3 regions of the Shewanella sp. SR43-4 genome follow, and region 3 is predicted to be linked to each of the others. Evidence: predicted binding sites of a transcription regulator. Region 3 holds the regulator's gene; each other region holds the start of a gene.
What was found. Region 3 encodes sigma-54, which starts transcription at its own class of promoters, with help from an activator protein. Its sites were predicted from a motif close to GTTGGCACGNNNNTNGNNT; they were not measured.
Positions count from the first base shown of each region.

Region 1: H5123_RS14445 (superinfection exclusion B family protein) is a predicted target of sigma-54. The motif match lies at 6,419-6,437, and genes of this name have one in related genera.
Region 2: flgF (flagellar basal-body rod protein FlgF) is a predicted target of sigma-54. The motif match lies at 5,183-5,201, and genes of this name have one in related genera.

Region 1 is NZ_JACJEB010000012.1:59,136-67,228, forward strand. It holds gene nagB (glucosamine-6-phosphate deaminase) at 1-731, shown strand, start outside; gene H5123_RS14420 (dihydrodipicolinate synthase family protein) at 1,190-2,107, opposite strand; gene nagA (N-acetylglucosamine-6-phosphate deacetylase) at 2,125-3,261, opposite strand; gene H5123_RS14430 (DUF4862 family protein) at 3,729-4,700, shown strand; tRNA gene H5123_RS14435 (tRNA-Leu) at 5,028-5,112, opposite strand; gene H5123_RS14440 (DUF3149 domain-containing protein) at 5,462-5,593, shown strand; gene H5123_RS14445 (superinfection exclusion B family protein) at 5,767-6,378, opposite strand; gene H5123_RS14450 (ATP-binding protein) at 6,608-8,093, shown strand, end outside.
Region 2 is NZ_JACJEB010000008.1:115,353-123,445, reverse strand. It holds gene flgK (flagellar hook-associated protein FlgK) at 1-656, opposite strand, end outside; gene flgJ (flagellar assembly peptidoglycan hydrolase FlgJ) at 656-1,783, opposite strand; gene H5123_RS11105 (flagellar basal body P-ring protein FlgI) at 1,801-2,898, opposite strand; gene flgH (flagellar basal body L-ring protein FlgH) at 2,909-3,583, opposite strand; gene flgG (flagellar basal-body rod protein FlgG) at 3,593-4,381, opposite strand; gene flgF (flagellar basal-body rod protein FlgF) at 4,393-5,136, opposite strand; gene flgE (flagellar hook protein FlgE) at 5,387-6,766, opposite strand; gene flgD (flagellar hook assembly protein FlgD) at 6,827-7,612, opposite strand; gene flgC (flagellar basal body rod protein FlgC) at 7,636-8,052, opposite strand; gene flgB (flagellar basal body rod protein FlgB) at 8,055-8,093, opposite strand, start outside.
Region 3 is NZ_JACJEB010000001.1:204,173-212,265, forward strand. It holds gene H5123_RS00955 (ATP-binding cassette domain-containing protein) at 1-373, opposite strand, end outside; gene H5123_RS00960 (calcium/sodium antiporter) at 562-1,524, shown strand; gene H5123_RS00965 (KpsF/GutQ family sugar-phosphate isomerase) at 1,569-2,546, shown strand; gene kdsC (3-deoxy-manno-octulosonate-8-phosphatase KdsC) at 2,549-3,115, shown strand; gene lptC (LPS export ABC transporter periplasmic protein LptC) at 3,112-3,672, shown strand; gene lptA (lipopolysaccharide transport periplasmic protein LptA) at 3,659-4,240, shown strand; gene lptB (LPS export ABC transporter ATP-binding protein) at 4,237-4,968, shown strand; gene H5123_RS00990 (RNA polymerase factor sigma-54) at 5,112-6,596, shown strand; gene hpf (ribosome hibernation promoting factor) at 6,621-6,908, shown strand; gene ptsN (PTS IIA-like nitrogen regulatory protein PtsN) at 6,911-7,354, shown strand; gene rapZ (RNase adapter RapZ) at 7,351-8,093, shown strand, end outside.

The sequences.
Region 1 (8,093 bases), on a different contig from region 3:
TTAAACAAAAATCAACTCCAGTTTTAGGCCTAGCCACAGGCACTACCCCTATTCAACTTTATAAACGGCTAGTACAAAGCCATCAAACAGCACAGTTAAGCTTTGCTAATGTCACGACATTTAACCTTGATGAGTACCATAATATTGCCGCAGATAATGCACAAAGCTACCGCAAGTTTATGAAAGATAATTTATTTGATCACATAGACATAGACCAAAATAAAACATTTTTACCTATCTGTCAGCAAGATCAAAACCCACGTATTCAAGGCCTTGCTTACGAGAAAAAAATTCGCAATGCGGGTGGAATTGATTTGCAAATATTAGGCATAGGCGCAAACGGACATATCGGCTTTAATGAACCGACTTCGAGCTTAGTATCTCGCACAAGAATTAAAACCTTAACCAAGCAAACGTTACAAGATAACAGCCGCTTATTTGATAAAGATGAATACCAACCTACGATGGCGATGACAATGGGCATTGCCACCATTCTTGACGCTCGTTATGTGTTACTGATGGCGACAGGAACAAATAAAGCAGCAGCAGTAAAGCAAATGATCATGGGACCTGTAACCGCTATGTGTCCAGCATCCGCTTTACAAATGCATGAAAATGCGATCATTCTGCTAGACAAAGAGGCTGCATGTGAATTAAGCGATCAAGAGTATTTTATTTGGGCAAACCAAGAACACCAAAAAATTAACCAAGCCTATGGACTATTCATCTAGATAACTTATTCATAGTTCACTCATGGTTCATTAATATTTAGTCGACTAAATATTAATGAACTTGGCTATACAGGCACATGTTTTCATAGCAAAGAACATCTAATCTTTCATCACACACCAAATAAATACCAAGCTTTCAACTAATTGCTACTCGGAATCTATAGATCGCTCAATTGGACCTGCAAGTTAATATTAAGCAACCCCTGTTCGCCATGATGGACTGTCTACAGAGCACATCACTGAACAGTAATTATTACCGCCCAGATTTACCTACCCGACTATCTTGCATAAAAAAACCACCAATAATATATTGATGGCTAGATATGGCGCACTAACAACAACTTCACTTTAAAAACACTACAATATAAAAATCTTCGCGTTCAAACTTTTTATATATTCCTAAAACCTCATGCTAAATAATTAATATTATCTTCTAATTACCAAAAAGATAATTATTATTAGTTATTTTTGTCATGCGGCATGTGTTCCATAAAGCCAGCCGCTGTCATTTTAGCAACAACATCCTCTTTCTCTTGGTTAGAAAGCGCACTAATTGGCAAGCGAGGATCACCAACATCGATACCATGTAACAACATAGCAGCTTTACCGGCAGCAACTCCCCCGTATTGTACCAGTGGACGAATGAGAGCAATAACCTTATCCATGAGGGCAGCGACAGCCAGCTGATCACCCTTGTTAAAAGCAGCAATAATATCCAAATAGAGTGGCGCAGCATAATTATAGGTACTTCCTACTGCACCTATCGCGCCAACAGCAAGGCCACCTGGGAGAAACTCATCAATCCCAAATGGAATATCAAATTTACCATCACACACTCGTACACATCGTTGATACTCATAAAGATCAACATGGTTAAACTTAATACCAGCCAAGTTTGGAATCACCTTATCAGCTTTGATAAGAAACTGTTCCATATCAAACATCACCCCAGACATACCTGAATGGTAATAATAAAATGCTTTTGTCGGTGCTGCTGCTGCAATAGTGGCACAGTAATCAACAAGGCTATCAAGAGAACTCGGTTTGAAAAAACAAGGCGCAATAATCGAAGTGCCAAAAATATCGAGGGTTTCAGCATGTCTTGTTAATTCAAGTGTATCTACAATGGATAAGGCACCAGTATGAACTGTAATACTGAGCTTTCCTTGTGATGCCAAAACCCAACGCTCAACTATCGCTTTACGTTCAGCAACAGAACAGTTAAGGCCTTCACCCGTTGTGCCACAAATATAAACACCTTTCACGCCTTGACGAATAAGAAGTTCTGCAATGCGATCGATTACAGGAAGATTAACTTCACCGTTGCTATCAAATGGCGTATGAGGGGCGGAAATTAATCCAGTCAGTTTTTGCATTATAAATCTCCATAAATTTAAAATATTTTTTTGCCGCCAATCCAGGTGTGGCTAACGTGCAAGGCAGAGTTATTAGCGCATTCAAGCACGGTAAAATCTGCATTAGCACCTATGGCAAGTTGCTGTATGTTGTCATTTATGCCAAGAAAATTAGCAGGGTATATACTCGCCATTCTTAGCGCCTCCTCAAGAGGTATATCAAGCATCACTTGAGCATTATTGACTGCCGTGATCATATCTAATGCTGAACCCGCTAATTGACCTGTTTGGCTCATCAACTTATCGCCTTCAAGCACAATTTTATGACCATCGAACTCAAACACCTTTTGACTACTGCCAATGGTTGACATCGCATCAGTGACTAACATCATTTTGCCAGAGCATTTAAGCCTATTTGCCAACTTTGCCGTTGCCGGATGAACATGATGACCATCAAGTATCAGCCCACACCAACTGTGCTCATCGAGTAGTGCCGCACCAACCATGTTCGGCTCACGAGATGTCAGTGGTGACATCGCATTAAATAAATGAGTAAAACCAACAGCCCCAGCAGCTAGTGCTGCTTGGGTTAATTCAAAACTGGCATTAGAGTGGCCTAAGCACACTTTTACATTGTGCTGAGTTAATCGCTGTATTTGCTCACTTGTCACATGCTCAGGTGCCAAGGTGACCACTTTTATTCCTAAATCATCGCGACAATAAATCGCTAATTCCTGCTCACTTAGGGGCCTTATATGCTTGCTGCTATGTATGCCTTTCTTGGGCTCACTGATATGCGGTCCCTCAAAATGTACACCTATAACACCATGGATCTCTTGCTTGATTGCTAGTGCGATCGTATCAGCGGCAGCACTTATAGTTTCAAGATTACTAGTGATCAGCGTCGGTAATAATCCTGTGGTCCCATACTTACTATGTGCCTCAACCATTGCTTTAAGCGTTGATAAACTCGTGTCATGGTTAAATAAAAAACCTCCTCCACCGTTGACCTGTACATCAATAAAACCCGGAGTTAGTAAGCCTGAAACCTTAATAAGCTTGGCGTTATTAACCACATCAAAAGCGATAACCTTGCCATTTTCAAAACTTATCGGTTGGTTATTAGTGATGCTTTTTCCATCAAATAATTGTTCGGCAATTACAGTTGTTATCATGACTTCTCGACTTTACGTTGCTTCATACAAAGTGTTTTGCGAACTCAACAAGGCTTTTAAAAAGTAGCCCTACTATTGGCAGAACAAATCACAGGTACGCCATCAACCTGTTATACCAATATACCTTTTGTTTTATTTTTGTCAAAATAAAAATCTGTCAGCAACTAAGCCGCATGATGAAGCTGTTTGAAAAGCAGTATGTTGAGCAACAGTTAAGTGTCTAAAATCCTTCCCCTACCAGTTACTTGATTGGAAAAATATATTTCTTAAAAATCTTACGTAAACATTGCTGTTAGATGTTCATAGAGATACTTCTGCTTTGGCCATGAACGATTTTCATTCGATATTAATGAGATATTTACCATCCAACTCATCAGAAAAATCCAAAAGCTGGATTGCATTACACCAACTCAAGTGGTGTAATAGGTATACCTACAGCGTGATCTGCTTATTAAGGCTAATATTTAATGGAATATATTATTGGTGCGTATGCCGCAGCACCTTCGACCCAGCAATGGGATCAAGAATTAGAAGCGAGTTACTACCAGGGGCTAAAATTACAAAGTAATATCATTGGCTTAGAACACCCCTTTGTGGGAAAGCTGCATCCTTATGATGATGAATGGTTTCTTAAGAATATTGATGAGAATTGGCAATTCATTTTTACATCAATTCCAGGGGTGATGGGGCAGATTGCTAAAAACCCGCATTTTGGCATAGCCTCCACCAATGAAACAGGTAGACAAGCTGCACTGGCTTTTTACCAACAAGCACAGCAAGCTATATTTAAATTAAACAATCACTTAAAAAGAGAGGCTGTAAGCTTTTTAAAAATACATACAGCACCAAAGATAACTGAAAACACACAATCATCTATTCAAGCTTTGCAAACATCGCTTGAAGCCATGCAATCATGGAACTGGTACGGCGCAAAACTCGTCATTGAACATTGCGATGCACATATCGCAGGGCAAGAAGCTGAAAAGGGCTTCATGCTATTACAAGATGAAATGACGGCGATTACGCACGTTAACAGTAAACTGAATAGTGATATTGGTATCAGTATCAATTGGGGGCGTTCAGCTATTGAAACACGTAATACCGATGGCCCCTTGCAACATACTAAACAAGCTTATCTCAGCGGCTTGTTAAAAGGGATCATCTTTTCTGGTACCTCAGATATAGACGGCCCTTATGGGCAGTGGAAAGACACTCACATGCCTCCAGCACAAGCCGTATACATTCCCAGCTTTGCAGAAAACTCTTTATTAACGATGGAGCAAATAGAAAAAACCATGCAACAGTGTGATTACAAGCAACTGAAGTTTATTGGTGGAAAAATTTCATTAAGCCCAAATGAGGCAAATGTTGACCAACGAATTTCTTATTTAAAAAGCCTAACAACATTGCTCGATCACGTACTCGAAATAAAATCATGAGCAATCTATCAATCATTTTGGCCAGCCAAATATAATCTATATGAGGTATGCCACATGTATTTCTGATTAAAAATTTACTTTAATGGTTTGTATAGTGCATTTTACCCATTCTAGCGCTTAGTATTTGAGTGTATTGCGCAACATAGTGACAAGTAAATGTTTAACTCAGTTTATACCGGAAATGGTGTATAAATAGATAACATGTCAATTTACCGACTAAAGAATGCAATGGCTTGCTAACGTATTAAAGTGATGAACTTATCACTGTCACCTTAAATTATAAGCATAAAAAAAGCCCCGTTCGATTAAGAACAGGGCTTTAAATAATGGTACCTGAGGTCGGACTCGAACCGACACGCCGCGAAGCAGGGGATTTTGAATCCCCCATGTATACCAATTTCATCACTCAGGCAAAGACTTGTAAGCTGTATTTAGCTTTGCAAAAAAATCTGCTGTACGCAAATATCTTTGCAAAACTAACCACTCAATTAATCAACTTATGTTGTCACAATTAAGTGTTGGCGATTATACCTTTGCATTTAATAATCGCAAGTACTTTACCTATTATTTCTATAAAAAACACTCAATTGCTCAAAAGTCATTCATAGTGCCAAATAACAATGGCTGATGGTTTTTGTGAGCTAATTAGCAGTTTCACACAAATATAACATTATCACTGCTGAAGATTGATCAAGATCAGTATCACGACAGAGTTTTGACTTTATGATGATCATGATTTCACATTCCAGAGGATAAATATCATGGCATTTTGGTTAGATTTAATGTTTGGTAACGCAATAGGATTACTATCGATGACTGTAATCTTTTGTACCTTTGGAATAATGTCTTATCTAATGTGGATGTTTATTGTGAAGTCTGCACCTACTAAGTGAGTCTCTAACTAGGCTAAGTATTTTACTGCTTATTATTTCATGATCAATATGGATTCTTCCTTGCGAATCATACATTGGCGATAAAACACATGGAGTGTTTTTATGTCAAGTTGGGGGCTATATGGCCCCCATTTTTTTATTTATACCAATCAAATACTGCACAAAATATTAAATTAAGCGGCATGCTTGCGTGATTGAACCAAGCCATTAATAAAATGTGGACGTGTTTTGATTAGATAGGTCATTTCCTCAGCACTCGGCTCACCTGCAGGTAAACGTAATACATCGCGATTTAAATAATTTCGCGCCGGCATCGATATCTTGTATTCTGCCGTTGGTCCTTGAATCGCATAGTGGCGCTCATTTCCAAGCATCTCAAGTATACTGCTATGAACTAGATTTTTAACTGCTAACTCATTTTGCGGCAGGGTTAAAATAGTCTGTCCCTGTAAAAAGAATTCGCGTAACAAGGCTCGTTCTGCCGGATCGAGTAGCTTCACTTTTGCTTCGATGGTTTCTACTGTGCGTTTTTGGCGAAAAAACACAATAGACTCATCAACCACAAAGGCAAAAATTTGACTTAAAAAATACGCGACTCCCATTATTAGTCCTAAGCCAATAAACTGACCATATTGATTGACTAGGTGATCTAACGATAAAAACGCCAGTAAATCTTTAGGCGCAAACAGTAAACTAGTACATGTTACAACAACCCATGTCATAGCACTTACGAATAAACGTTTGCTATTAAACAACTTTATTGAACCTACTTTTATTTTCATCATAGCTTACCCGTAGTGTCAGATTTTTGATCATACTGACTTAAAGCAAAATATATGCCATAAAAAACATCACTAACATTATCTTTATTTACACCATTTCAATTCCATATTAGGACATTCAAGCTATGCTTGAATAAAATTCAGAAAGTTGGAATTAACACTAGCGCAACAAGCTGTAAGCTCGTATTTTATATGTCACTCATCATTGATAATTAATCACATTGAAGAAAATATGCTGATATTCATACGACAATTACTCCAGAGCCCTATTGCCCGAAAGTTAACACTGTCTATCGTGGTGTTTAGCTCTTTGATTACGATTGTGACGACAGCTTATCAGCTTATAAGTGATTATCAGGAGGATGTGAATAGAATTGATCGCGTATTTTCAAGTATAGAAGCGGTAAATTTAGAAGTATTAGCATCCAGTGTTTGGGTAATAGACGAAGACTTAATTAACACTCAACTCTATGGTTTAAGCCAATTACCTGACATTAAATATATTTCTATCCGTGATGACAGTAATCAAGAATGGCATTTTGGTGAGTATCAGAAAACGGCCGTTATCGAAAAGCAATTTCCGTTGATTTATACCAACAATGAAAATATTCCTGTTGGGACCCTTACAGTACAAGCCGATCTCAATGCCATTTATGATCGTCTGTATAATAAAACAATACTGATTTTACTGTCCAACGCGATCAAAACCTTCTTCGTTGCTGGTTTTATTTTGTTTTTGGTCTGGTTCAATGTCACCAAACATCTGCGCCAATTAAGCCAATATTGTGATGAAATTAGCTTAGACAATCCCTTTACGCCCTTAAATTTTAACCGTAAGCCACAACGTGATGAGTTCAGTTTAGTCGCCGAAGCAGTCAATACAATGCAGCAACAAATTCGAGGATCTTATCAAGATCTGCAGCAATCAAAAGTCGATTTAATGCATGCCGTTGAAGATCGAGATCGCTTACTATTATTAGAGCGTAGTTATAAAGATGAACTTGCTCGCCAAGTAAAAGAGCAAACCAGAGAACTTGAACAATCACTGCAAATGTTAAAACGAACACAACAAGTGCTGATAGAAAAAGAGAAAATGGCCGCATTAGGAGGATTAGTTTCCGGCGTCGCCCATGAAATTAATACCCCGATAGGTATTTGTTTAACGGCTGCAAGTTCACAATTGGCTTATGTAGAAGATCTGATCAAGCTTATCCATAGCGATCATGCCACATTAGAACAAATCAATGGGATTTTAGAGCAATACCAAAAAAGCAGTCAGTTAATTGTGAGTAATATCACTCGTGCCAGTTATTTAATCCAGCAGTTTAAATCTATTGCGGCAGAACAAAGCCAAGAAAAATACACTCTATTTAATCTTAATCACCAATTACGCGATATTACCGACTCAACCTTAATGATATTTTCGCCGCAAAAGGTTGAGATAACAGTCAATATTGATGAGCAATTGCAGGTTTACACTAATGCCAGCCTACTCTCCCAAGCTATTAATAACGTGATATCAAATGCATTTTTACATGCATTTAAAGATACCTCACAAGCGAAAATCTGCATTAATGTTATAACTAAACCTGACACTATTGATATCGAAATTCAAAATAATGGTGCGCTTATTCCAAGTGATATTGCAGAGCATATATTTGAACCCTTCTTTACCACCGCTCGCCACAAAGGTGGCGTCGGCTTAGGGCTCGCAGCTG
Region 2 (8,093 bases), on a different contig from region 3:
CCAGTATCTAATGGAATAACATTCACCTGAGCATACTGGCTGAGCTCTAAAATGAGTGCGTCTTGCTTGTCCAGCACTTGGCTGTCATCGCCTTGAGATTTCATCAATTCTAAATTGATGCTGCCTAATTCTTTGCTTATCTCATTTATACGAGTGGTAACGGATTCAATTTGGCTATTGGTTTGCTTTACCTGACCATCAAGTTGCGACTGCATTTGATTTAGACCAGCAGCTAACTGCTCTGCAGAGCTGAGACTACTGCCGCGAATACCTAAATCGGTCGGTAAATCGGCTACATTATTGATGCTAGCAAAAAAATTGTTCAAATTTTCTGGCATTATTTTGCCAATTTGAGAATAAATCTGGTCTAACTCACTCAACTTACTGTAAGAGGTTTCAGCCGCACTCATGCTGGTTTGACCTATGCGTAACTCACGCGCGGCAAATTCGTTATAAACACGCTTAACATCGGACACATAAGTGCCGGTGCCATAAAAATTATTGCCTAAGCGTTGTGATTCTAATGATGACTGAGTAGCAACTTGCCTGTTGTAACCAGCAGTATTTGCATTGGCAATGTTATTACTGGTGACACCTAATTGCGCTTGAGATGCTTGAACGCCTGTGCGAGCGATATTGAGTAAGTCAATCGACATTATTTAGTCTCCACAGGTAATACAGATTTAAGGCCTTCTTTTACCGACTTCATCACATTGATAACTTTATTGGCATATTGAGGGTCGGTAGCGTAGCCTGCTTTTTGCAGTGCTTTAATAAATTGAGTCGGCTCTGCGGCAACTTTACGCGCATCTTGATAACGATCACCTTGGCTAATAAACGACACAAAATCGTTAAAGCTCTGTTCAAGGTTGTCATACATTCTGAAATCCGCTTTTTGTTGCACCGCTATGCCCTTTTCAAATTCCAAAGTATTGACAGAGGTTTTGTCACCCTGCCAACGTTTATCAGCTTTGATATTAAATAAGTTATTACTCATAGTGCCGTCGTTACGACGTACCACTTTTTGGCCCCAACCGGTTTCGAGTGCTGATTGAGCGATTAATACTTCAGCTGAGGTACCCAAGGATTTAGCCGCTTTTTCAGCGTGGGGATACAACACCGAAATAAAATGTTCTGGACTGGTAAATTGACTTACCGCAATACCTTTGCTTTTTGCCATAGGGGTATCAACTGGCGGCAAACTTTTGCCCATTTGTAACGCTTGGCTGGTTAATTGCTCGCCGCGTAACACACTGTCTAATTGATCACCAGATAACACCCGAGAAAGCTTGGCAGACATAGGTTGCATAGACTGCGCATGATCAATAACTGAATGCGATGCCGCTATTTGATCTTTTGGTGCTATAGCATCTAAGGTGTCTTTATCTAACTCTGTTGCTGGCGCAACAAACATACTCGGGTTTACTTTGTAGTCGCTATTACCGCGTAATACTGATGCCGGAGTAATAGGGCTATTTTCTGGGTCTAATTGCTGTACCATCATTTCAGCCAGCCCTAGCATGCCTTTATTGGATAAATCGACAGACATTTGTTGATCACGCATTTGTTCAAAAAATGCTGTTGTTTCACTGTTCATTGGATTGTCTGACTTAAACGCGGCATTGGCATCTCGCATGCTTTTCATGAGCATTTGAATAAAGATCCCTTCAAATTGCTTAGCCGCTTCTTTAAGTGCCCCCTTCTCGTCTTTCTGGGCTTGGACACGAAGTGAATCTAGTCCTCCTAGATCCAGAAAGTTCGATGAAGCTGACAACTTTTCCATAGTCATTCCGACAATATTTAGATGATGATAAGTTCACCATGCAAAGCGCCTGCCATTTTTAACGCTTCGAGTATGGCAAGAACATCTGATGGTGCTGCGCCCACTAGATTCACGGCTCTGACAAGCTCATCAAGAGTGGTGCCTGGATTAAACATGAACATACGACGATCTTTTTCTGACACATCAATCGTACTGTTGGTGGTAACAACCGTATTACCACCCGCTAAGGGGTTGGGTTGTGATACTTGCGTAGCTTCGGCAATAGTCACGGTTAATCCACCGTGGGTCACAGCCGCAGGCAGTAACTTGACATTTTGACCAACCACAATGGTGCCAGTACGTGAGTTAACAATGACTTTGGCTGACTCTTCAGCCGGAATAACCTCAATGTTTTCTAATGTCGATAAAAACGATACCCGCTGTGATGCGTCGCGCGGTGCACTGACTTGAATAGAAGTCGCATCAATAGCTTTTGCCATGTCTGGGCCAAGTAAATCGTTAATCGCATCGGCAGTACGTTTGGCGGTAGAAAAATCTGAGCGACGTAAATTAAATGTCAGGTAATCACCACTAGCAAACGGACTGATCACACTGCGTTCAACAATGGCGCCACTTGGAATACGACCAACCGTTGGCGTATTTTGAATCACCATAGAGCCATCAAGCCCTTCGGCACTAAAGCCACTCACAATTAAGCTGCCCTGAGCAATGGCATACACATTGCCGTCAACCCCTTTTAAGAAAGTTTGTAATAAGGTGCCACCACGTAAACTTTTTGCCTCGCCTAAACTAGACACGGTAATGTCAAGATTTTGACCCGGCTTAATAAAGGCCGGCATTTCAGCGTGTACAGCAACAACGGCTACGTTCTTTGAATTTGGTCGAACTGATTCAGGTAAATTAATGCCAAAGTTTTTTAGCATGGTTCTAAATGTTTGTTCGGTATATCGGGTTTTCTCCCCGGTACCAGGCAAACCAACAACTAAGCCATAACCCACTAGTTGGTTACTTCGTACTCCCTGAATACTGGCGATATCTTTAATCCGCTCTGCATTTGCAGAAGCGCTGAGCATTAATATCGACGCTACAAGCGACACGATCAATTTAGTTTTCATGCATTACTCCTTAGAAAGGCCACCAGTCACTCATAAAGAATGAACTCAGCCAACCGACTTTTTGGGAGTCAGCAAACGTACCGGTACCGCTATACTGAAAACGAGCGTTAGCCACTCGTGTAGAATCAATTGTATTATCTGGGTTGATGTCTTCACTGCGGATCATGCCAGTGACGCGAATAAACTCATCACCGTTATTGATCGAAATCCATTTTTCACCACGGATAACTAAATTGCCGTTGCTAAGTACTTGAATGATGTTGGCTGAAATACTGCCATCTAAACTGTTTGATTGATCGGCATCTGATTCTCGCTTGGTATTCATGCTGTCGTTATAACCAAGATCGAGCGGGATACCACTTATAGACACATTTTTGCCACCAGCATAAATAGGCTCGACGGTTAAGTCAGTGCCTTTTTTGATTTGGTTATAGGCACTTTTTTTCGCTTGGGTTGATTCTTTTAAGGTCACAGTGATGATGTCACCGACCCGATGCGCACGAATATCGGAATACAAGCTTGATGCCTGGCTATCAAGATAAATAGATCCCGTTGGCACCACTTGCGTTGGTACAGTATCTGGGTATACCGGCGCATAAAATGGATCATCAGCAATCGGTTTCTTGGGCGTAGAACTGCACCCAGCCAATAACAATACTGACGCTAACGCAATGTATTTAATCATGTTAGCTCCTTAGAGATTCTGATTAATATAAGACAGCATCTGATCAACCGCCGAGATAACTTTGGAGTTCATCTCGTAAATACGTTGACCTTGAATAAGGTTAACCAATTCTTCTGTCACATTAACGTTAGAGGTTTCCAATGCGCCTTGGCGGATAGAACCTAAACCGTCTTGTGATGCAGTACCTTGAATAGGCGTGCCACTCGCACCTGTTTCGGTGTATAAGTTTTGCCCTAATGGATCTAAACCAGCAGGGTTAATAAAATCGGTCATGGTTAACTGGCCAATAATCTGACTGGCAGCTGTACCTGGGGTTTGCACTGACACTTCACCCGAGGCCGACACCGTAATACTGGTGGAGTTTTCTGGAATAGTGATAGGCGGTTGAACCACATAACCAGAACCTGGTGTGACGATTTGGCCGGTATCATCTAAGCTGAACTGGCCGTTACGAGTGTAGGCTGCTGTACCATCTGGCATTTGCACCTCAAAAAAGCCCGAACCTTCAATCATTAAATCTAATGAGTTATCTGTGGTCAGCATGTTGCCTTGGGTAAACATTTTTTGCGTGGCAACCACTTTAGTACCCGCACCAATGTTTAAACCATTAGGTAACTTGCTATTGTCTGAGCTAATGCCACCAGCTTGGTTAACCGTTTGATAAAGAAGGTCTTCAAATACTGCACGACTTTTCTTAAATCCCACGGTACTGGCGTTAGCCACGTTATTTGAAATAACCGCAATATTGGTTTGTTGGGCGTCGACACCGGTTTTACTTATCCATAACGCTGGATGCATAATAATTACTCCTAACTAATTCTCATCAAGGAAGTGGACGCTCGATCAATCTCTTCAGCGTTCTTCATCATTTTGACTTGCATTTCGTATTGACGTTGAATATCAATCATGGCGACCATTTCATGCACAGAATTAACATTACTGCCTTCGACCGCACCACTTTCAACTTGAACCCCTGGGTCGTTTGGCGCATTGCCACCGGCAATAAGACGAAATAAACCATCTTCACCGCGCATAAGGTTTTCGTTACCAGGATTAACTAACTTAATCCTTCCGACCTCTTCTATTACCTCTGCGGTTGCCCCTTGAGGGCGTACAGAAATAATACCGTTGGCCGAAATCTCTATTTTTTCAACTGGAATGGGTAACACAATGGGACCTGAAGCGCCCATAACGGGACGATCACGGCTATTTAATAACAAGCCGGTACTGTCAATTTTTAGACTACCAGCGCGGGTATATGCCTCGGAACCATCAGCCGCCTGCACAGCAAGCCAGCCATCTCCTTTAACCGCAATATCAAGATCGCGACCAGTAGTTTTAACGGGGCCGCTATTAAAGTTACTGCCTGGGCTTTCCATCATCGAAAATACCCGTGTAGGCAAACCTTCACCAAATGCCTGCATTGAACGGGCTTGGACCATGTCAGCTTTAAATCCATCAGTATTCGCGTTAGCAAGATTGTTCGCACTCACTGCTAGGGCATTCATCCCTTGCTTTGCGCCGCTCATGGCAATATAAAGAAATTTGTCCATTTTTTGCTCCGTCAAACTTTCTGCAAAAACACTATATACACAGAATAAGCAAGCATCATGCCAACGATTTTTAAGTGAGAGGATTGAGATGTAACTGTATGAATCAGTTAATCAATAAAATTAATGGGTAGCGCATGAGTGTCAAAAAAGCTTCTATCGACACGAGGGGTGTAATAACGGGGACAAGTAACGAGGTGGAAAAGGCAAGGTGTTGCCGTAAACGGCAACACCTATATAGCCTAAGGATCATTTAGCGGATCTGTAATATCGTTTGGTTCAAGGTATTGTTAACTTCAAGCGTACGTGAGTTAGCTTGGAAGTTACGCTGAGCTGAGATTAAATCGACCAGCTCAGTGGTTAAATCAACGTTTGACTGTTCAAGTGCAGAAGAGCGAATACTACCAAATGTACCACTATTTGCCTCACCAGCTAATGCCGCGCCGGAACCTAAACTGGCTTTCCAAGACGTATTACCCACCTGAGTAAGACCTTGCTCATTAGCAAAACGTACTAATGCCACCCGCGCTAACGGCACAGTTGAACCATTACTATAACTAGCGGTAATCAGACCGTCAGACCCAATACCAACATTGGTTAATCGCCCTACGGTAATACCATCTTGAGTCAATTCAGTGACTTCAAATGGAGAAGCATACTGAGTTGGATTATTAAATTTTATCGTAAGTGTTTGAGTGCCGTCGGCTCCAGGGCCCAAAGCACCTGCACCGCCAGAACCTAATGCTTCAGTGGTAATGTTAGCCGGATCACTGCCAGTATAAGCACCTACAGAGTTAAATTTAAGCACAGCTCCTGACCAGACGCCACCTAATCCATCGGGATTAGCAGCAGATGCTGTACCCGTCGCATCAGCAGTGCCATCACCATTGGTATCTGTTGAATAAGTACCAGCGCCAGCCGCAACATCAACGGGGTCGCCATCAACTGCATAAAAGGCAACCCAATTACTTTCACCTGTAAATGAACCATTGGTCGGTTTAATAAAATAAGTGGTCATAATGTGCGATTCACCTAATGAATCGTAAATCGTCACCGAGGTAGAATTATTAAACGTATCAGAATCAGCAGGATTAAAATTAGCTGGGTCTAATGCGGTTTCCCCCACATTAAGGTTCATTTGCAAACCAACATTTCCGGTTTGCACAGGGCTACCCGCAGTGTCTGGGATCTTAATCGGTTGAGTTGTGGTTAAACTCACAGAAGTCGAGTTACCATCTTCATCAACAGGGAAACCTTGTAAAAAGTTACCCGCTGAATCGACCATATAGTTGGCCGAGTCAACTTTAAATGCCCCTGCACGGGTATATGACTGATCTTGCGACCCTAACTCAGACGACGTAACAAAGAAACCACCGCCACTGATCGCCATATCCAGTGAATTACTGGTAAATTGCAAACTACCTTGATGAAATTGCTGTGCCACTTGAGTGGTGGTTGCTCCACCACCGACAGCAGTTTTACTGTTCGAAAAAATAGAATTTGCGTACACATCAGCAAACTCAGCTCGTGACTCTTTGAAACCAATAGTATTCACGTTAGCGATATTATTCGCGGTTGTATTTAAGTCTTTTTGCGCGGCAGCAATACCACTCAGTGCAATGTTAAATGACATAGTTCACCTCTCACAATTAATTCATTTATCAATAAAGCCAATAATTCAATACAGGCCTTACTATGTTTCAGATACTGCGAGTACGTCAGATAACTTAATTCCGCCTACTCCACGCAAATTCAAAATGGCCCCAGTCGCCGCTGTGCCCAATGACACACTTGTCACATGTGCATAAGTTGATACCGCTAAATCTTCTGCGGTGCCATCAACTTTACCGCTGGCCTTTATCGAGTAATTACCCGCTTTAACGGGTTGGCCATCCTTACCTAAGCCATCCCATGTCACATCAACATTGCCGCCTTTACTGCCATCAACATTAAAACTCTTGATCAGCTGCCCCGACTCATCTTCAATTTTCACCGTAATCGTTTCAATTGCAGATGGCGTACTGATCACGCCTTTAATCTCAGGGCTTTCAGTAGAAATTGCCCCGGTATCAGAAGGGATAAGCACTTTTCGACCCACTAAGCCTGATGCTTGTAACGCTTGGCTAGAACTCATTACCGTATTGAGGTTAAGGATCTCATCATTCAAATTTGAAATACCATCAACCGTCGAAAACGATGCCATTTGGGCAATCATTTGATCATTATCAACCGGTTTAAAAGGATCTTGCATAGACAACTGTTGACTGAGTAAAGCAAAAAAATCTTCTTGCTTTAACATCTGATCTTTTGATTCAGGGATCGCACTTTCTTCAGGTAATCGAATTCCGTCAAGGAAAGGGTTCCCAGTAGTAGTGCTGGTTGTATTTGTCTGTACAGAACTTTTCGTGGTAGCACTTGTATTTGATGTGCTACTGGATTGTTGCGGTAAAGACTGACTGTAAGAATTAACGAGGCTCATTGTTACCTCCTTGAATAATCATACTATTTACCCATCCTTAACGTCTGTTGCAACATAGACTTAGTTGCATCAGCCACCTGAACGTTCATTTGATAAGAGCGTGATGCAGAAATCATATCGGCCATTTCTTCCATCACATTGACATTCGGTTTATAAATAAAACCATCACCATCAGCCATTGGATGATCTGGCGAGTATTCTTTTATTAATGGTTTATCACTTTCAACAATGCCTTTGACGTTAACACCCGGCGAACTATTTTGCTGGCTATTAGCTTTAAGCATTTCAGCCTCAAAAATGGGATGACGTGCTCGATAAGTTTTATCAACACTGCTTGATACAGAATCCGCATTGGCAATATTACTGGCAGTGGTATTCAAACGCACTGACTGCGCAGACATACCAGATCCAGACACATTGAAAATATTAAATAAACTCATGATTAATCACCCCGCAAAGCTTTACGCATGCCATTAAACTT
Region 3 (8,093 bases):
TAACATCTTCTGGAAGTCCAGAATGTTCTCTCAAGGCAAAGGCCACATTATCGAATACGTTGAGATCGGTAAATAATGCACCACTTTGAAATAGCATGCTCATGCGCTTTCGCAGTTGAAAAAGATCCTTACGCTTAAGCTGATGTATATCATGGCCATCGAACAATACTTGCCCGCTATCGGGAATTAGCTGCCCACCAATTAATTTTAATAGGGTCGTTTTACCAATACCACTAGGCCCCATGATTGCTGTTACTTTACCTTTGGGGATCGACAAAGAAATATCTTCATAGATAACGCGCGAACCATGACTAAAGGCCAAATGGTTAACTTCGACCAAAGGTTTATTATTCGATTTACTCATATCAGACATTGGCGTTGAGGAGATAACAGCCTTCCTTGCATTAAGTTTAAGCGCAAATTGTACTGTAATTGTCGATTAAGCGACAACTATATCCATATAAGCACATATGATTGTCAGTACAATTACTGGGCAATGCTTTCAATTTGATACAAATCCAGCGAAAATGCTCGTCAATTAATTACCACTATCGGAATCACATGCTAGTTAATATCCTAATGTTAGTCGTCGGCCTTGCAGTTTTAGTCTGGAGTGCGGATAGATTTGTTTATGGCGCTGCCGCATTTGCGCGTAATTTAGGCTTACCTCCCATGTTAATTGGACTCACTATTGTTGCGATGGGGAGTTCTGCTCCTGAAATGTTTGTTGCTGCCACAGCCTCAATGGATGGCATGCGTGACACCGCGATTGGTAACGTCCTAGGTTCTAACATAGCTAACATTACCTTAATTTTAGGATTAACCGCATTACTGGGTGCGATTAGCGTAGGCTCACAAACCTTAAAACGTGAAATACCTATTATGCTCGCAGCTACTGTATTTGCAGGCTTTACCTTGCATGATAATGTATTAACACGAGTAGAAGGTATCATGCTGCTTGTAACCCTTTTAGGGTTAATGGGATATTTTATTTGGCAAGCAACTCATGATAAAACCACCGACAGCTTAGATACTGAAATGGACTCTGAGATCCCTAAAGATGTACCAACCTTTCATGCTATCATTTGGCTTACAGTCGGTATTATATTACTCCCGCTATCAGCTGGTTGGATGGTTGATGGTGCCGTGGGTATTGCAAAGTTTTATGGTTTGTCCGATCTTGTCATCGGTTTAACCATTATTGCAGTAGGGACAAGCCTACCAGAATTAGCAGCCTGCATTGCTGGCGTGTTAAAAAAAGAACACGATCTTGTCATTGGTAATATCGTTGGATCGAACTTATTTAATATTCTTGCTGTGTTGGCATTGCCAGGGTTAATTTCCCCCGGGGAAATCGATACATCGGCCAGCGGCAGAGACTTCTACATGGTATTAGGCACCAGTGCAGCATTAGCCGTTTTAGTATTATCAAGTGGCGCTAAGCAACAACTGACTCGTTGGCATGGCACACTATTATTAATCACCTTTATTGCGTACCAAGTGATTGTATTTCAGTCTCACTAGATTGGGGCATGAAGGTAAAGTATTCAGCTAAAAGAGAGAACCGTATGGTAAATCAAACTCAATTTCGTCAGTGGGGCCGTAAAGTCATTGATATTGAAAAGGCTGCCCTAGATAATTTATATCAATATGTAGACTCAGTTGAGTTTGGTCAAGCATGTGAACTCATCTTGCAGTGCAAAGGCAAAGTGATTGTTATGGGCATGGGGAAATCGGGGCATATTGGTAATAAAATATCCGCGACCTTTGCCAGCACAGGTACACCGGCATTTTTTGTTCATCCAGGTGAAGCAAGTCATGGTGATTTAGGCGCATTGGCTAAAAACGATATTGTGCTTGCCATTTCTAATTCAGGTGAATCGAGTGAAATACTGACATTAATGCCAGTAATACAGCGAATGGGCGTACCGGTTATCGCAGTAACAGGTAAACCAGACTCTAATATGGCGCGTTTATCTAAAATCCATTTGTGCATTGAAGTACAAGAAGAAGCATGCCCGTTAGGGTTGGCACCAACCTCGAGTACCACAGCAACTTTAGCAATGGGTGATGCATTAGCCATTGCCTTATTGCAAGCCAAAGGCTTTACTCGAGATGATTTTGCTTTGTCACACCCTGGTGGATCTCTGGGGCGAAAATTATTATTAAAAGTCGATGATGTTATGCATAAAGGCGATGATTTACCCATAGTGCATAATGATATTTGTATTACTGAAACGCTGTATGAAATATCCAAAAAAGGCCTTGGTATGACAGCTGTTGTCGACAGCGAAACAACACTGGTTGGTATTTTTACTGATGGCGATTTGCGCCGAGTTATCGACGCCGAAGTCAACCTTCGCACCACTCCGATAGCTCAGGTAATGACCCAGAATTGTGTCACCTGCCCTAGCGGTATTCTAGCGGCACAAGCACTGCAAATTATGGATGAGAAAAGTATTAACGGACTGATTGTAGTCAATGAAAAACATCAACCGATCGGGGCATTAAATATGCTCGATATGGTTAAAGCGGGAGTCATTTAATCATGTCAGAATCAACCACCAGCCACCAAGGATTTTACGGCCCTATCAGCAATGATATTTGGCAACGCGCTCAAAAAATCAAACTGTTAATCTGTGATGTCGATGGGGTATTTTCAGATGGCCGTATTTATCTCAGTAACGCTGGCGAAGAACTCAAAGCGTTTCATACTCGCGATGGTTATGGTGTTCGATCTATCCTGACAAGCGGAATGCACGTTGCCGTCATTACTGGCCGCAAATCAAAGATTGTCGAAACTCGCATGACCGCGTTAGGTATTAAACATATTTATCAAGGTATTGATAACAAGTTTGAGCCATTTGAACAACTCCTATCACTGTATAATGTCAGCGCAGACGAAGTCGCTTATATTGGCGATGATATGGTAGATCTCCCAGTTATGAAAGCAGTTGGTCTTGCCGTGTGTGTCGGTGACGGGCACCCATTTGTTAAGCAACATTGCCATATGACCACCTCTCTTAATGGTGGCCATGGCGCGTTACGAGAACTCACTGATTTACTGCTTTTAAGCCAAGATAAATTTGCCAGTGCTCATGGTATGAGTATATGAATAGAATCACTCTAGGTATTGTGGCTTTTTTTGGACTTGCTTTTTTCCTCTACTGGCAAGCGCAAATAAAACGCAGTGAAATGGATGCTGTGAAAGTTCGTGGTATTGAACGTCCAGACTTTGTAGCGGATAACCTACGCACCACAGAATTTAATAAACTCGGTTTAATTGCTAGTCGAGTCAGTGCCGAACACATGGAGCATTACGCCTCAAGTGACATTACTCACTTTACTAAACCTGTTTACCTCATTTACCCTGAAAACGGCCAAGCGCAATGGCAATTAAGCGCAGATAGAGGCCAATTGAATAAAAATACCAGCCAAGTCATATTAGAAAATAATGTTATTATTGATGCCATTAATATAGAAGAACCCCTGCAGTCACTCAGTACCCAAGCTGTTTCGGTGGATTTAACCACTATGATCGGCACCTCACAAGAGATGGTGTACATCAAAGGTAAAGGGTTTATTATTCAAGGTTTAGGTCTACATGCTGACTTGAATTCGCAAAAATTATCGCTACTCAGCCAGGTAGAAGGAACATATGAGCCACATTAATCGCCTCAACACTCACGCCAATGTTATGTTATTTGGCAGCATATTTTGCCTGCTGAGTTTACCTACCATAGCGAAACAAGGTGATCTTCAACAAGAGTTGAAAATTGCCTCAGTAAGCCAGTCTGCTGACATTAAAAATAACCAAATTGTTTTTAATGGTCCTGTTACCGTTACTCAAGGCACTATTAACATTAATGCTGATGAGTTACGGGCGTTTACTCCCGAAAACAGCACCAGTAAAAAACTCATCGCTATAGGCAACCCTGCAACGTTTTCACAAGAGTTAGACGACGGTCAAATTGGTACCGCCAGTGCCAACGAAATAAGCTATGATCTTGCTACCACTACACTGACATTGACAGGTAATGCCAAACTGGATCAATCTGGTAGCCAAGTAACCGGTAACCGTATTAAGTACAACATTAACGCTCAAGAGCTGATTGCTGAAAGTACTGGTACAGGGAAAGATCGCGTTATTACTATTATTCAACCTGAGAATTTCCAAGACGAGACTGCACCAAAGCAAAAGCTCCCTGAAATTCCTGTTAAAAAGCAGATCAAACCATGACCCAAATAACCCTAACGGCTGAAAATCTAGCTAAAAGCTATAAAACTCGTCAGGTTGTTAAAGATGTGAGTTTAACCGTTAAAACAGGCCAAATTGTTGGTCTTTTAGGCCCCAATGGTGCAGGTAAAACAACCACGTTTTATATGGTTGTCGGCTTAGTGCAAAGCGATAAAGGTCGGATCTTAATTGATGATGACGACTTAACCGCCGACCCAATGCATCTTAGAGCTCGCAAAGGGATTGGTTACTTGCCGCAAGAAGCCAGTATTTTTCGCAAACTGACCGTATACGACAATATTATGGCCGTATTGCAGACTCGCAAAGAACTCACTACCGACCAACGGATTGAGCAGGTAGAGCATTTATTAGAAGAATTCCATATCACTCATATTCGCGACAGCCAAGGCATGTCGTTGTCTGGTGGGGAACGTCGTCGAGTAGAGATAGCGCGCGCGCTGGCCGCTAATCCTAAATTTATTTTGCTCGATGAGCCTTTTGCGGGGGTTGACCCTATTTCTGTCATCGACATAAAAAAAATCATTCAACAGCTTAAAAACCGCGGCTTAGGGGTATTAATTACCGATCATAACGTACGTGAAACCTTAGACGTCTGTGAGCGCGCTTATATTGTCAGCCAGGGCAATTTAATTGCCGAAGGCACACCTGATGAGATATTGAGTAATCAACAAGTTCGGGCTGTGTACTTAGGTGAACAATTCAAGCTATAGTTACTTTACTGGCCTTTTAGTCTATCTAACTCATTTCATTGAACGATATCTAAATAGCGTTAAATGTCATTGATGTATGTGACAATCGATTACAGTTTTCGAGATTGTCATTTTTATGGAAATCATCTAGGGATAAGCGGTAAATGAAAGCGTCACTCCAACTCAAAATGGGTCAACACTTAACCATGACCCCTCAATTGCAGCAAGCGATCCGCTTACTGCAATTATCGTCATTGGAGCTACAGCAAGAAATCCAACAAGCATTGGACTCAAACCCATTGCTTGAAATAGAAGATGAGTTTTCTCAAGCAAAAGACTCAGTAAAAGAAAGTCGCGACCAATCGGACACCGACTTTAGTGACAACAGCGTGGTCAATATAGAAAAAGACACCTCAACAGTCGACACAGCAGAATCCATGACCAAAGAAACCATGGACGATTTAGCTATGGATACCACATGGGATGAAGTGTACACCGCCTCACCAATGTCAGGTTCAGGCAGCGCTAGCATGCGCGATGATGATATGCCATTCCAAGGTGAAACGACTGAAGGCTTATATGAGCATTTAGAGTGGCAAAAAAATCTCACACCATTTTCTGACACAGATCGAGCGATTGCTACCGCGATCATTGATGCCATTGATGAACGCGGTTACTTAACCCAAAGCACTGAAGATATTCTCGAAGCCATGGGTGATGAAAGTGTCGAACTAGATGAAGTTGAAGCGGTATTAAAACGTATTCAACACTTTGATCCCGTTGGTGTTGCCGCACGAGATTTAAGCGAATGTTTATTCATTCAATTAGCCCAATATGCCGACACAACCCCACATATAGACAATGCCCGTCTGCTCATTAAAGACTATTTAGATTTAATTGCTGGGCGCGATTTTAGATTATTGATGCGCAAAACCAAGCTCAAAGAAAACGAGTTGCGTGACGCGATCACCTTAATCCAGTCACTTAACCCTCGCCCGGGCTTGTTAGTCACCGCTATTGATGACGAATATGTTATTCCTGATGTAACCGTACTAAAGAAGAATGGCCGTTGGGTTGTAGAGTTAAACCCAGACAATATGCCTAAAATTGGCGTTAATCAACAATATGCAGCCATGGCTAGAAGCAGTAAAAACTCTGCCGATAGCCAATTTATTCGCGGTCATTTACAAGAAGCTAAATGGTTCATCAAGAGTATCGAAAGCCGCAATGAGACCTTATTGAAAGTCGCCAATTGTATTGTGCAATTTCAGCAAGGTTTCTTTGAATATGGTGAAGAAGCCATGAAACCTATGGTACTCAATGATATTGCTGAAGCAGTAGAAATGCATGAATCGACTATTTCACGGGTTACCACTCAAAAATATATGCACACACCACGTGGGCTATTTGAATTAAAGTACTTTTTCTCTAGCCATGTCAGCACCGACGATGGCGGAGAATGCTCATCTACCGCTATTCGTGCTTTTATCAAAAAACTGGTTGCAGCAGAAAACCAGCAAAAGCCATTAAGTGACAGCAAAATGGCCCAACTGCTGGCAGATCAGGGGATCAACGTTGCGCGTCGTACGATTGCAAAATATCGCGAAGCGATGCTCATTCCGCCCTCAAACCAACGTAAGAGTTTATAACCTACAAAGCAACGGAGGATTTTTATGCTTATCAATATGACAGGTAGAAATATCGACATTACCGAATCTTTACGTGAATACGTTCAAGGTAAATTTTCAAAGCTTGAACGACACTTCGATCAGATCAATAATGTACACGTTGTGCTCAATGTAGAAAAATTACAACAAAAAGCAGAAGCTAAAATCAACCTTAATGGTGCAGAGATTTTTGCCATGTCAGAAAGCACTGATATGTATGCTGCAATAGACGCCCTGATCGATAAACTCGACCGTCAGGTAATTAAACACAAAGAGAAGTATACAAAACACTAACGATGGAACTTTGTACCATTCTGCAGCCGGAATGCACTACCTGTGCCACACCGGGCAGTAAGAAAAAAGTACTGGAACTCATCAGCAATTTAGTCGCTGCCCAGTACCCACCCCTATCTTCGCAAGAGGTTTTTGAAAGCCTATTAGCGAGAGAGAAAATGGGTAGCACAGGTATAGGAAATGGCATTGCGATACCTCATGGTAGATTAACGGCCATAGAACATCCGATCGCAATATTTATTAAATGTGAAGAAGCCATTGCCTTTGATGCAATCGATAAACAGCCCGTGGATATTTTATTTGCTTTGTTAGTACCTGCAGATCAGTGCCAACAGCATTTAAGCACGCTATCAAGCGTGGCTCAAAAATTAAGCGATAAGCAAATATTGAAACAGCTTCGTAAAACTCACGACTCAACAGAACTTTATCGGGTTATTACTGCATGAAACTTGTCATAGTATCGGGACGTTCAGGCTCAGGAAAATCTGTTGCTCTAAGAGTATTAGAAGATCTAGGGTATTATTGTGTTGATAATTTGCCTTTACCACTGATTGGCATATTACTGGCTCAGCTCAAAGGTAATAATGATCTAGTGGCAATTAGTGTTGATGTACGCAACATTGCCGAGCAAGGTAAAGTCCTTCAAGATCAACTTGCCTTACTTGAACATGACACTGAAATTATTAGCTTCTTTTTGAATTCTAATGATAAAGTGCTACTCAAACGCTATAGCGAAACGCGTCGATTACACCCGTTATCTAAAAATCATATTTCACTGCAAGAAGCGATCATATTAGAAGGCCGTTTACTTGAGCCTATCGCAAAAATTGTTGATCATTATATTGACACCTCTGCCCTGAATATTTACGAATTAAGCGACCAAGTCAGGCAAATATTGTTAGGTAGTGTCGATAAAGAGTTAGTGATTAACTTTGAGTCTTTTGGCTTTAAGCACGGTATGCCAACAGAAGCTGACTTTATGTTTGATGTGCGCTTTTTACCTAATCCGCACTGGGAAATAGCACTACGACCACTCACAGGTTTAGACGAACCGGTACAAGAGTTTTTAGGTCGGCAACCTCTAGTGAATAAGTTTATCTGGCAAATTGAAAACTTATTTGAAACCTGGATGCCGCATTTAGAACGTAATAACCGCAGCTATCTGACTATCGCCATTGGTTGCAC